Regions from separate parts of the Caproicibacterium argilliputei genome, predicted to be linked through region 1. Evidence: a T-box and tRNA genes for the amino acid it is inferred to sense, from the RefSeq annotation. Region 1 holds a T-box; the other holds one or more tRNA genes.

The links. The T-box of region 1 lies ahead of tyrS (tyrosine--tRNA ligase). A T-box ahead of a tRNA ligase gene usually reads a tRNA of that ligase, here a tRNA-Tyr.
Region 2: it encodes a tRNA-Tyr, which carries the amino acid that the T-box ahead of tyrS (tyrosine--tRNA ligase) is inferred to sense. The anticodon was not compared.

What each region holds. Positions count from the first base shown of each region.
Region 1 is NZ_CP135996.1:1,935,945-1,941,776, reverse strand. Features, by position in the region: gene recN (DNA repair protein RecN) at 1-1,144, shown strand, start outside; gene PXC00_RS09425 (class I SAM-dependent methyltransferase) at 1,184-1,966, opposite strand; T-box leader at 2,087-2,345, shown strand; gene tyrS (tyrosine--tRNA ligase) at 2,403-3,632, shown strand; gene PXC00_RS09415 (YfhO family protein) at 3,761-5,832, shown strand, end outside.
Region 2 is NZ_CP135996.1:954,205-960,036, forward strand. Features, by position in the region: gene PXC00_RS04505 (5-bromo-4-chloroindolyl phosphate hydrolysis family protein) at 1-52, shown strand, start outside; gene PXC00_RS04510 (toxic anion resistance protein) at 100-1,233, shown strand; gene metA (homoserine O-acetyltransferase MetA) at 1,274-2,218, shown strand; gene PXC00_RS04520 (flavodoxin family protein) at 2,232-2,753, shown strand; tRNA gene PXC00_RS04525 (tRNA-Thr) at 2,802-2,877, shown strand; tRNA gene PXC00_RS04530 (tRNA-Tyr) at 2,914-2,997, shown strand; cyclic di-GMP riboswitch class I at 3,482-3,565, shown strand; gene PXC00_RS04535 (hypothetical protein) at 3,745-4,077, shown strand; gene PXC00_RS04540 (3-oxoacyl-[acyl-carrier-protein] synthase III C-terminal domain-containing protein) at 4,214-5,155, shown strand; sodium ion sensor (DUF1646 type) at 5,364-5,415, shown strand; gene PXC00_RS04545 (cation:proton antiporter) at 5,468-5,832, shown strand, end outside.

The DNA.
Region 1 (5,832 bases):
AGCGCGGCGGATTGACTTGCTCACCTACCAGGCAGAGGAACTGGAAGCGGCGCAGATTCAGCCGGGCGAGCAGCAAGAACTGCAGAACCGGCGGCAGCGTATCCGCAACAGCGGGAAAATTACCGAAGCCTTGCGTCAGGCAGACACCCTGCTCAACGGCGGCGAGGAGCTGCCCGGTGCCTGCGCTGCAGTGCTGGATGCGGCAAAAGCCCTCTCTTCTGTGGGAGATGTGCTGCCGGAGTTGGGCGCGCTGACAGGCAGGCTGGAAAGCATTGGCTATGACCTGCAGGACTGCGCGGAAGAAATCGGCGGGCAGTGTGAAGACAATGAGTTTGACCCGCGGGAACTGGATGATATTGAAGAACGACTGAATGTTTACTATCACTTATCCCTGAAATACGGCAAAACTGAAGAGGAAATGCTGCAGTATCTGGAAAACTGCCGCCGGGAGCTTGACGCGGTGCAGCACAGCGGCGAAGAATTGGAGCGTTTGCAGAAAGCCTGCGCCAAAGCGGAAAAAGAGGTGCGGCAGTTGGGTGCGCAGCTTTCTTCCGCGCGCAGAAAGGCTGCTACTGGATTTGCTAGACAGGTGCGCGCCGAGCTTGCGTATCTGGATATGCCGGGCGTGGTGTTTACAGTGCAGCAGGAGCCCGGTGAGCCGGGGCCTGCAGGCTGTGACGCAGTGCAGTTTTTGATTTCCGCCAACCCCGGTGAACCGGCACGCCCGCTTGCGAAGATTGCTTCCGGCGGCGAGCTTTCACGTATTCTGCTGGCGATTCAGTCGCTGCTTTCCGGCAGGGACAGTGTTGGTACGCTGATTTTCGACGAAGTGGATACCGGCGTTTCGGGCAGCGCGGCACAGAAAATCGGGCAGAAACTGCGGCAGACGGCAAAGGGGCGGCAGGTGCTGTGCGTGACGCATCTGGCACAGATTGCAGCACTCGGCGACCGGCAGTACCGCATTGAAAAGCATACGGAAAGCGGCAGAACCTTTACACAGGTTACGCTGCTGGATCATGCCGGCCGCAGGCAGGAGCTGGCGCGGCTGATTGGCGGCACACAGATTACGCCGCTGACACTGCAAAATGCAGAGGAGATGCTGCAGCTTGCCGTAGGAAAAAACAGCAAAAACGAAACAGAATAAAGCAGCGGCTGCCGTGTGATTTCCGGCAGCCGCTGCTTTTTAAAGGGTGCAGAGGAACATCCCGTATTCCTCGGGAATCCGGATAACCCCGCACTCGTTTTTCTGTGCTTCAAAGTATGCAAAGAGTGCCGCGCGGTCTAAAGAAAGATTCGTCATAGAAGTCATGGACAGAATGTAGTCTACCAAATCCTTGGTTTCCGTTACTTCCAGTGCGTCCGGATACACGCATCTTTCAACGGTTCGGAAGCGGCGGGACAGAAGTGCGTTTCCGTTTTGCAGGGTAAAGGTGTTGTTTACTTTCTGGGAAAAGCCGTAAGCGTGCAGGTGCTCTTCCAGATAATCCGCAATGCCGTGCTCCCCATAGGTGGCGGCAGCAAAGTGCCCGCCAGGTTTTAAAACACGCGCAGCTTCAGCCAATGCCCCTTCCAGGTTTGGCACATGGTACAGCATCATGTTTGCGATGACCCAATCAAAGCTGCAGTTAGGGAAGGGAATATTCGCTATGTCGATTTTTTGGCAGGAAATGTGCGGACAGGCGGCAAATTTCTTTTGTACTTCCGTAACCATCCCCTGCGAAAAGTCAGAGAGAATCAGCTCGCTTGACGCGGGCAGCAGGTCTGTGTGACTTTCCCAGAGGTCGCCGGTACCGCAGCCGAGTTCCAGAATCCGGCAGCCGGGAAAGAACCGGTACTGCTCCAAAATCCAGTTGCCGAAGCCCTGCCGGTTGGTGCTGTACTTCTCATGCAGGGTAATGCGGATGTTCAGGTTATCCGTGCTGCGGTACTGCTCTTTGACCAATTCCGTGCGGTTCATTCGGTTCATAGTAACACCTGATTCTATTCTTTTGGAAGCCCTTATTCTAGCAAAAAAGAATTTCAAATTTATGAAGCGGGGATGAATTTTCGTTTCTTGACATTGCTTCGGAAAAACGGTATAATGCACACAAAGGCTGTGATGGGAATCCTTAAGCGGGAAAACAGCGCCACAGAGAGCCGGCGGTTGGTGCGAGCCGGCGCCTGCTCCCGCCCAAATTACCTCCCGGAGCCGCCCACTGAAAGCAATTTGCCGGTAGGCTGGGCCGTGTGCGCGCGTTACAGCGCAGGGGTATCTTTTCCTATATGTATGAAAAATGTACCCGTGAGGCCGCTTTTGTGAGAAAGCGGTAAACTGAGGTGGTACCGCGGAATTTTCCGCCCTCTGCAAGAAAAAGCAGGGGGCGTTTTTGTTTACTCTCTGCAGTATTTTTGGAGGTATTCAAATGGGTGTATACGAAGATTTAAAAGAACGCGGACTCATTGCGCAGGTGACAGACGAGGAAGCCGTGCGCGACTTGCTGGATAACCGCAAGTGTGCGTTTTACATCGGCTTTGACCCGACCGCGGACAGCCTGCACGTCGGGCATTTCGTAACCATCATGACCATGGCACGCCTGCAGCAAGCAGGACATACACCGATTGCCCTGTTTGGCGGCGGCACCGGCATGATTGGCGACCCATCCGGTAAAACGGATATGCGCAAAATGCTGACGCGCGAGCAGATTGACCACAACGTGGCGTGCTTCCGCAGGCAGATGGCGCCGCTGGTTGATTTTTCCGAGGGCAAGGCGATTATGGCGAACAACGCCGATTGGCTGCTGAACCTCAATTACGTGGAGTTTTTGCGGGACATCGGCGTGTGCTTCTCCGTAAACCGGATGCTGGCAGCCGAGTGCTACAAGCAGCGTCTGGAGCGCGGACTTTCTTTCTTTGAAATGAACTACATGGTTATGCAGAGCTATGACTTTCTGGAATTAAACCGCCGGTACGACTGTGTGCTGGAGGTTGGCGGTGATGACCAGTGGAGCAATATCATCGGCGGTGTGGAGCTGATTCGCCGGAAAGATAACAAATCCGCTTATGGCTTGACGCTGGGACTGCTGACCAACAGCGAGGGCAAGAAAATGGGCAAAACGGAAAAAGGTGCCGTTTGGCTGGATCCGAACAAGACAAGCCCGTTTGAATTTTACCAGTACTGGCGGAACATCGGCGACGCGGATGTGGAGCGCTGCCTGAAATTCCTGACGTTCCTGCCTATAGAGAAGATTCGCGAACTGACAAACTGCGAGGGCAGCGCGCTGAACAAAGCCAAAGAGGTGCTTGCTTACGAAGTTACAAAGGCCATTCATGGCGAAACAGAAGCGGAAAAAGCCCGCGAGGGCGCGCGCGCGCTGTTTGGCGGCGGCGCAGATACCGCCAATATGCCCACCAGCACGCTGGAACTGTCTGACTTTACAGAAGATTCTGTGGCCGTACTGGAACTGCTTGTCAAGGTGAAACTGGTGCCCAGCAAGAGCGAAGCTCGCCGTCTGGTGCAGCAGGGTGGTCTTGCTGTCAATGGCACGAAGGTGACTGATCCGGCGGCTGTGTTGACGGCGGCGGACTTCCCGGATGGGGCAGCGGTGCTGAAAAAAGGCAAGAAAGTTTACCATAAAGTGCTGTTGGGCAAATAAGCGGAAAGCAGAGGAAACGGTCTGTTTCCTCTGCTTTTTTTGCAAATTTGCGGTGCGGACTTGCTATTTGCACAAGAAAAAGGTAAAATATAACAATCTTATCTGTGCGGAAGAAAGGGGATGATTGTTTGCAGATACGGCAGAACCGGGCGATTTTGGCTGCGCCGCTGGCAGTTCTGCTGCTGGTTTCCGGCTGCTTTGCCGCGGCAGGCCTGTTTCCGTTTGGCAGCAAAACGGTGGCGTGGTGCGACATGAACCATCAGGTTGTGCCGCTGATGATGGAATTTCAGGATATTCTCGCGGGAAAAACCTCTATGTTTCTAAATCTGCAGAACGCAGGCGGCATGGACTTCTGGGGTGTCTTTTTCTTTTTCCTCTCCAGTCCGTTTACGTTTTTGACAGCCTTTGTGCCGAAGGCGGATTTCTATGTTTTTATGAACATTCTGCTTCTGCTGAAGCTGGCGCTCTGCGCCGGCACGGCAGCGGTTCTTTTTACGACCTTGTTTCCGCACCTGAACACCATGCAGGCAAGCAGCTTTTCCGTCATGTACGCCTGCTCCGGTTTTGCGATGATGTACTACCAGAACATCGTCTGGCTGGACATGGCAGCGCTGTTTCCCATTTTGGTGCTGGGGGTGTATCGGCTTTGCCGCGCGGAAAGACCGGCTTTGTTTGTGCTGACACTCTGCGCAGTGATTGTGGTCAACTACTATTTAAGCGCCATGGTGTTTTTCTGGCTGGTATTACTGTTCGGCGTTTTGTCAGCGGTTTACCTGCTGCCGCGACGGCGCGGGCGCGTGCTCATGCTGCTGGGGCTGAGCACAGCGGCGGCGCTGCTGGCAACGGCGGTCGTGTGGCTGCCGTCCTTTCTGGAGTATCTGCAGTCCGGCAGGGTGATGGATTTAGTCTCCAGTGTGAGTGGTGGCAGCTTTACGCCGAGCCTGCCGACCACGCTGCCGATTTGGACCTGCACAGCGGCGGCAGTCGCGGCGGTGCCGCTGTATTTGACGGAGCCGCGAAAGCGGGAGGTGCAGGGGGCGCTGTTCCTGACACTGCTGTTCCTGCTGCTGCCGCTGGTGATTGACCCGATTGACCGAATGTGGCACCTGGGCAGTTACCAGGCGTTTCCTGTGCGCTTCGGGTACATGATTCCGCTGACGGGTTTGCTGCTGACCGCATGGCATCTGGAGCAGAGCCAGCGGTTGGCGCCTCCGCAGCCTGCCGCAGGGCCGGGGCTTTTGCTGCTGGCGTGCGCAGGCACAGCAGGTGCGGCGGCACTGGGTGCGTGGCTGCTCAGAACGCAGAAAACGGCATTGACACGCTATGCGCAGACGCTGTGGGCAGACAACAGCGCGCTGAAACTGGGTCTGCTGTTTACCGGCGCGGTGCTCTGCGTGTATTTGCTCCTGTTTTTTGGATTCCGCTGCCGCCGCTTTTCAGTAAGGGCAGTGAGTGTGCTGCTGTGTGTGGTGACGGCGGTGGAGCTTTGCTTTAACGTCAATGTATATGTGACCGCCGCCGCGGGAAACGGAAATGCGTACCAGAGTGTGACAGACCTGCAGAACCGTGTGCAGGACAGCTCCCTGTACCGCATGAAAGTGGATGACCTGTACTTTGACACCAACCTGACCGGCGCATTGGGATATCCGGCGCTTGACCATTACACTTCGCTGACCAACGGAGTATATATGGAGTCCCTGCAGAAGCTGGGATATTCCTCGCACTGGATGGAGATTCACTCCAGCGGCGGCACGCTTTTGACGGATGCGCTGCTCGCGCAGAAGTACAGTATCACGCGCAGCGGCAGTGAAAACGGGCGAAAAAGCATTTACAGCAACGGTACCTATTCCATTGTGAAGCAGCCGTACAGCCTGCCGTTTGGCTTTGTAACGCAGGCATTGGGCAGCACGCCGAAGGATGGCGACCGCTTTGCCGCGCAGAATACGCTGTATCAGACGGTGTTTGGAAAGAGCGACTCCCTGCTGACGCGCGTTTCTCCCACAGAATTGTATCAGGCAGAGGTTGAAACGGTTCCGGGCAGCGGCACGCGCGTTTCCGCCTCCTCCGATGGAAGCGTTTTGTACCAGATTCTGGTGACCGGCAAAACAACTTTATACTTTGACTGTTACAACAAAACGTCACGTGATTTGAGCAGCCCTTTGGACAACGCGTTCCGTATTTACGTCAACAACAAGATGGT
Region 2 (5,832 bases), 980 kb from region 1:
GGGACTGACCGGCAGTGACTTTCAGCAGCCGGAAGACCGCGAAGCAGAGTGAGCGCAGGCCGCAGATTTTAATGGGATTATAAAGAAGGAGGACTCCTTATGAAGGAAAAAGAAATGCCCGAACTGGAGCTGACTCTAAATCCGGTGCCCGCGCCAGCGGCGCCCGATGTGCAGTTCGCACAGCCGAAACCGGCGGTCAGCCCTGCGCAGGAACCGAAGCTGACGCCTGCGGAGCAGAAAATGGTGAGCGACTTTGCCGCGAAAATCGATCTGACCAACAGCGCACAGGTTTTGCAGTACGGTGCCGGTGCACAGAAAAAAATGGCTGATTTTTCGGAAAGTGCTCTGGAAAATGTGCGCACCAAAGACCTCGGTGAAGTTGGGAAAATGCTTACCGACGTTGTTACAGAACTGAAAAGTTTTGATGTCGGTGAGGAGGATAAAGGCTTTTTTGCGCGCTTTAAACGTTCCGCTAATAAGCTGACCGCGATGAAAGCCCGCTACGCGACCGCAGAAGCAAATGTAGATAAAATCTGCGAAGCGTTGGAAGCCCATCAGGTGCAGCTGCTGAAGGATATTTCCACTCTGGATAAAATGTATGAGGTAAACAAGACCTATTTTAAGGAACTTTCCATGTACCTGCTGGCAGGCAAGCAGAAGCTGGAGTTGGTGCGTGCAGAGGAACTTCCGGCACTGAAACAAAAAGCACAGCAGTCTGCTTTGCCGGAAGACGCGCAGGCGGCCAATGACCTTTCCAGTATGTGCGACCGTTTTGAAAAAAAGCTGCATGACTTGGAGCTGACGCGCATGGTGTCCATTCAGATGGCGCCGCAGCTGCGGCTGGTGCAGAACAATGACCTGCTGATGAGTGATAAGATTCAGTCGACCATTGTCAATACCATTCCGCTTTGGAAGAGCCAGATGGTGCTGGCACTCGGTGTGGAGCACTCGGCGCAGGCTGCCAAAGCGCAGCGCGAGGTGACCGATATGACCAATGCGCTGCTGCGCAAGAATGCGGATACGCTGAAAATGGCGACCATTGACACGCAGCGTGAGTCGGAGCGCGGCATTGTGGATTTGGAAACGCTGCAGCATACCAATGAAACGTTGATTTCCACACTGGATGAAGTGATGCAGATTCAGCAGGAAGGACGCGAGAAGCGTGCGCAGGCAGAACGTGAGTTAGGCAAGCTGGAAAATGACCTGAAAAGCAAGCTTCTGCAGCTGCGCTGACGCTTTGTCCTGCCGGAAATTTTGTCAGGAGGCGGTTTCTTTGCCGATTAAAATACCGGATTCTCTGCCGGCACGCGCTGTGCTGGAGAAAGAACATATCTTTGTAATGACGCACCGGCGCGCTCTGCACCAGGACATTCGCCCGCTGCGCATCGCGCTGGTGAATTTAATGCCAACGAAAATCACAACCGAAACGCAGATTTTGCGCTGCCTTGCCAATACACCGCTGCAGATTGAAGTGGATTTGGTGCAGATGGTGTCTCACAAATCCAAGAATACGCCGGAAGACCACTTGCTTCATTTTTACGAAACCTTTGACGAAATTCAGGACCGCGTGTACGATGGCTGCATCATCACCGGTGCGCCGGTGGAACTGCTGGACTTTGAAGAGGTGGATTACTGGCCGGAGCTTTGCCGTATTTTCGAGTGGACGAAAACCAACGTGCATTCAACTTTCCATATCTGCTGGGCGGCGCAGGCGGGACTGTACTATCACTACGGGATACCCAAGTACCGCCTGCCGCAGAAAGTTTTCGGCGTGTATCCGCACCGCGCGCTGACGAAAAAGTCGCGTCTGTTCCGTGGTTTTGACGATATCTACTGGGTGCCGCATTCGCGCCAGACAGAGGTGCGCGTGGAAGATATCGAAAAAGTGCCGCAGCTGCGGCTGATGTCTGTTTCTCCGGAGGTCGGTGTGCACATCGTCGGGGATCAGGAGGGGCGGCAGTATTTTGTGATGGGACACTCCGAGTATGATGTGGATACTTTGGGCACCGAATACCGCAGGGATTTGGAAAAGGGTCTGCCAATTCTGATGCCGAAGCATTATTATCCGGGAAATGACCCGTCACGTGCGCCGGTCAACAACTGGCGTGCCACTGGTCAGCTGCTGTATACCAACTGGCTCAACTACTTTGTCTATCAGACCACCCCGTTTGACTTAAATTCCCTGTGCAGTGACTCACTGGACTGCGCGATGCTGTAAGGAGGTTGGCTGTATGAAAACTGCGGTCTTGTATTTCAGTAAAACCGGTTATACCCAGCAGATGGCAGAGGCGGTTGCGCAGGGAATGCGGTCTGTTCCCGGTGTGCAGGCGGAAATTTTTTCATTGGAAGAAGCAGACCCGGCATATTTGCAGGAAAGCTGTGCGGTGGTGTTCGGAACGCCGACGTATTATGCCAGTACCTGCTGGCAGATGAAGAAATGGTTTGACGAATCGCACAGCATTGTTCTCGCGGGGAAAGTTGGCGCGGCGTTTGCCACGGCTGATTATGCGCAGGGCGGGGCAGACCTTGCCTTGCAGACGCTCCTCTGCCATATGCTGGTGAAAGGGATGCTGGTGTATTCCGGCGGTTCTGCACTCGGGCAGCCGTACATTCATTTGGGCCCAGTGTGCACGCGTGATACAAGGGAGCAGAGCAGACCCCTGTACGTCACGTTTGGAATGCGGATTGCACAAAAAGCGATGCAACTTTTTGGGCAGGAAAATGAAAGCAAAAAAATTGTAGAAAACCCTTGACAAAACGCAGATTGCCCTGTATAATATATTCTTGTCAGCCGGAGATACGCTGGCATAGCTCAGTTGGTAGAGCAGCTGATTTGTAATCAGCAGGTCGTGAGTTCGAGTCTCTCTGCCAGCTCCAATCTGGCTGATAAAAGCGGCCTGCGGGCTGCAAATTGGAGGAGTTCCAGAGTGGTCAAATGGGGCAGACTGTAAATCTGTTGCTTCGGCTTCGATGGTTCGAATCCATCCTCCTCCACCACCAAATGTCCCAAAGACGAACACAGCAGAAATCATGCAATACCACTTCTTTCCCGGCGGTTTCGCCGAGAATAGATTGGTAAGCGTGGAAAACCGGCTCAGGATTTTTTCCTGAGCCGGTTTTTTTGTATTTTGCAAAATGTTGTAAGGTGTACAGAAAGTCCTTCCTTGCTTCGAAAATCCCCGGTCGCCTTTTCTTGCTAGAGAGGAATCTATGGGAGAGCTTTTCATGCTCCTGCTGCAAGACGGAAGTTTCATAGGTGAATAAATAGACTCACAGATTTTTACAAAATGCAAAAAACTTTATTTTACAAAGAATCTCATATTGCGGGATAAGATTGTGCGTTTTTCCTCTACGACCCAGTTTTTGTGTGATTTTTATGACTAGTATCTAAAATAATTGTTTATAAATTTTATTTTATTCATTGAAATTATAAAAAGTGGATGAAATTCACGAGTCATCAATGCTATAATAAGATTCACAAAGATGAAAATAGCAAACCCATCAAAAGGTGGGGACGCAAAGCCACAGGTCTAATGCGGTCAGCAACGACGGCTGGGTTGCCAAAATGCAGATTTGAAAATGCTGTGTTTATCCAGCTGCGTCCGCTGCCAGAAATGCGTCGCTGAAAACCGCAAGTTTTCCGTATTTGTTTTTTTCGCTTTGCAGCGGGCAAGGGTGTTGGGCAGAGAGTGCCTGCAAGCATCTTCCTACTTACAAAATTCGACTTTATAAGGAGATAGCAAAATGGAAAAGTACAGTATTGTAAAGAAGGCAAATCATTTGGTCATCCGTGTGTCTGGTCATATGGATGAAGCAACTGCGGCAAAGTTTTTCCAGGAGTATAAGCAGACGATCAGCACCATTGCTCCTGCACAGACAATATTGGAAATTGACGCAAAAGAATTAAGCATTGTGACTTCGGATATGCAGGAATCCCTGAAATCCTGTCTGGCTCTGTACCAAAAAACCGGGTTTAAGCAGATTATTATGCACATGGACAAATCCAACAGCATTCTGAGTATGCAGGTTAAGAGAATTGCGGCAGCGGCAGGTTTGAGCAACTTTTCCATTGCCTGACTTGTGATTTTTGCGCACAGGATATTCTTTTCTTATAGCATTAAGAAAAGAATATCCTTTTTTAAAATCTGCAAAGAAGGTGTATCCCATTTTTCATTTTAAAATTTGCGGAATCGAGGTTCAACACGGAGATCTTGTGGAGGACAACGAAAAATATATCGCACACTTTAAGGAACGCGGGAAAGATGTCGAGCATTTTTTTCGCGATGTTTACGGGCGGGACAAGCGGTACCGCATTGACCTGACCAAGGAAAGCAGTCTGACGCTGGCAACGGCTGCTGCAAAAAAAGTTTTAAAGAACACCGGCATAACCGGCAGTGCGTTGGATATGATCCTTTTTTCCAGTCAGCTTCCCGAATACGTTGCGCCGCCGAGTTCGGTTCTGGTTCACTATGCGGTGGGTGGCAAAACCGACTGCATCTGTTATGATATCAACGTGGATTGCACCGGTTTGTCAACTGCACTGGAATCTGCGGCAAAGTATATGTCAGTCAGCGAAAATGTCAACAAAGTTATGCTTGTGGGCTGCGACCTCATCAGCATGATTGCTGACCCGGAGTGCGAGTACAGCTACGGGATTTACGGGGATGCCGCCTGTGCACTGATTCTGGAGAAAACAGAAGAAGACTGCGGTCTGCAGGATTCAAAGCTTTGGGTAAATTCGGATGAACACGCGGACATTGTTTTTCCGGGCTGCGGTTTTTCCAAGCTGTTTCAGGTAGAGGACCGAAGCGAACTGCTCCTGCGCTGGAATCCGGACGCCACCGTGAATCTTGAGGATGCTTCGGAACACATCCTGCAGCTGCTTCAGAAAAACCATTTGTCTGTCGATGATGTTAAAATGTTCTGCTGCTCACAGTCGGTTTATCTGTTTCTGCAAAAACTTCGCGCACTGCTTTCGATGGAGGAAAGCCAAAGTTTGTATGTCGGCGATGAGTACGGCTATACCGGCACAACCAGTCCGTTCATTGTCCTGTGGAAATCTATTCAGCAGGGTATGGTCAAAAAAGGGGATTATGTGGTTATTTGGACCATTGGCTCCGGACGGACCAATATTGTATTGTTACTTAAATTGTAAAGGAATTCGGAAGGAAAAGGAACTGCTGCAAGCAGAATTTTGTGAAAAACTGCGGATTTATGTTTCCTTTATGGGAATTGAGCTCTTATGAATACAGCAATTGTACCGGTAAAAGGAATGTGGAGGGTCTGATTCTCTGCGATTTTGCCCTTGCGGAGCCGCTGTAAAATCTGCTATACTATTTACATACAACAAAATGATGGTATACGGTTGGGCGGCTGGTTGCCGCTTTCAAGAATCAGCTTCTTGGGTGGGAAGTCCTGTTTGGGCTTCCCACTTTTTTTCTATCAAAAAAGGATTGGATGTGTGAATATGGAGAAAACGTTACTGGATCTTGTATTGCTTTTAACAGCCACTAAAATCGGCGGGCTTATCAGCCGCAAGCTGAAAATGCCGGAAGTGCTTGGTGCGCTGCTGGCAGGTGTGGTTCTTGGCCCTATGCTGCTTCATGTGGTGCAGTATGACGACAGCATCAAGCTTCTTTCGGACTTAGGCGTTATCATGCTGATGTTCCTTGCGGGGCTTGAAACCAACTGGGAACAGTTCAAAAAAGCCGGCAAGTCCTCTGCTGTTATTGCACTGTCCGGTGTCCTTATCCCGCTGGTTTTGGGCGCGCTGAGTGCTTATCTGTTCTTTCAGGATACCACAGAAGACATTTTCCTTGGCATCATTCTGTC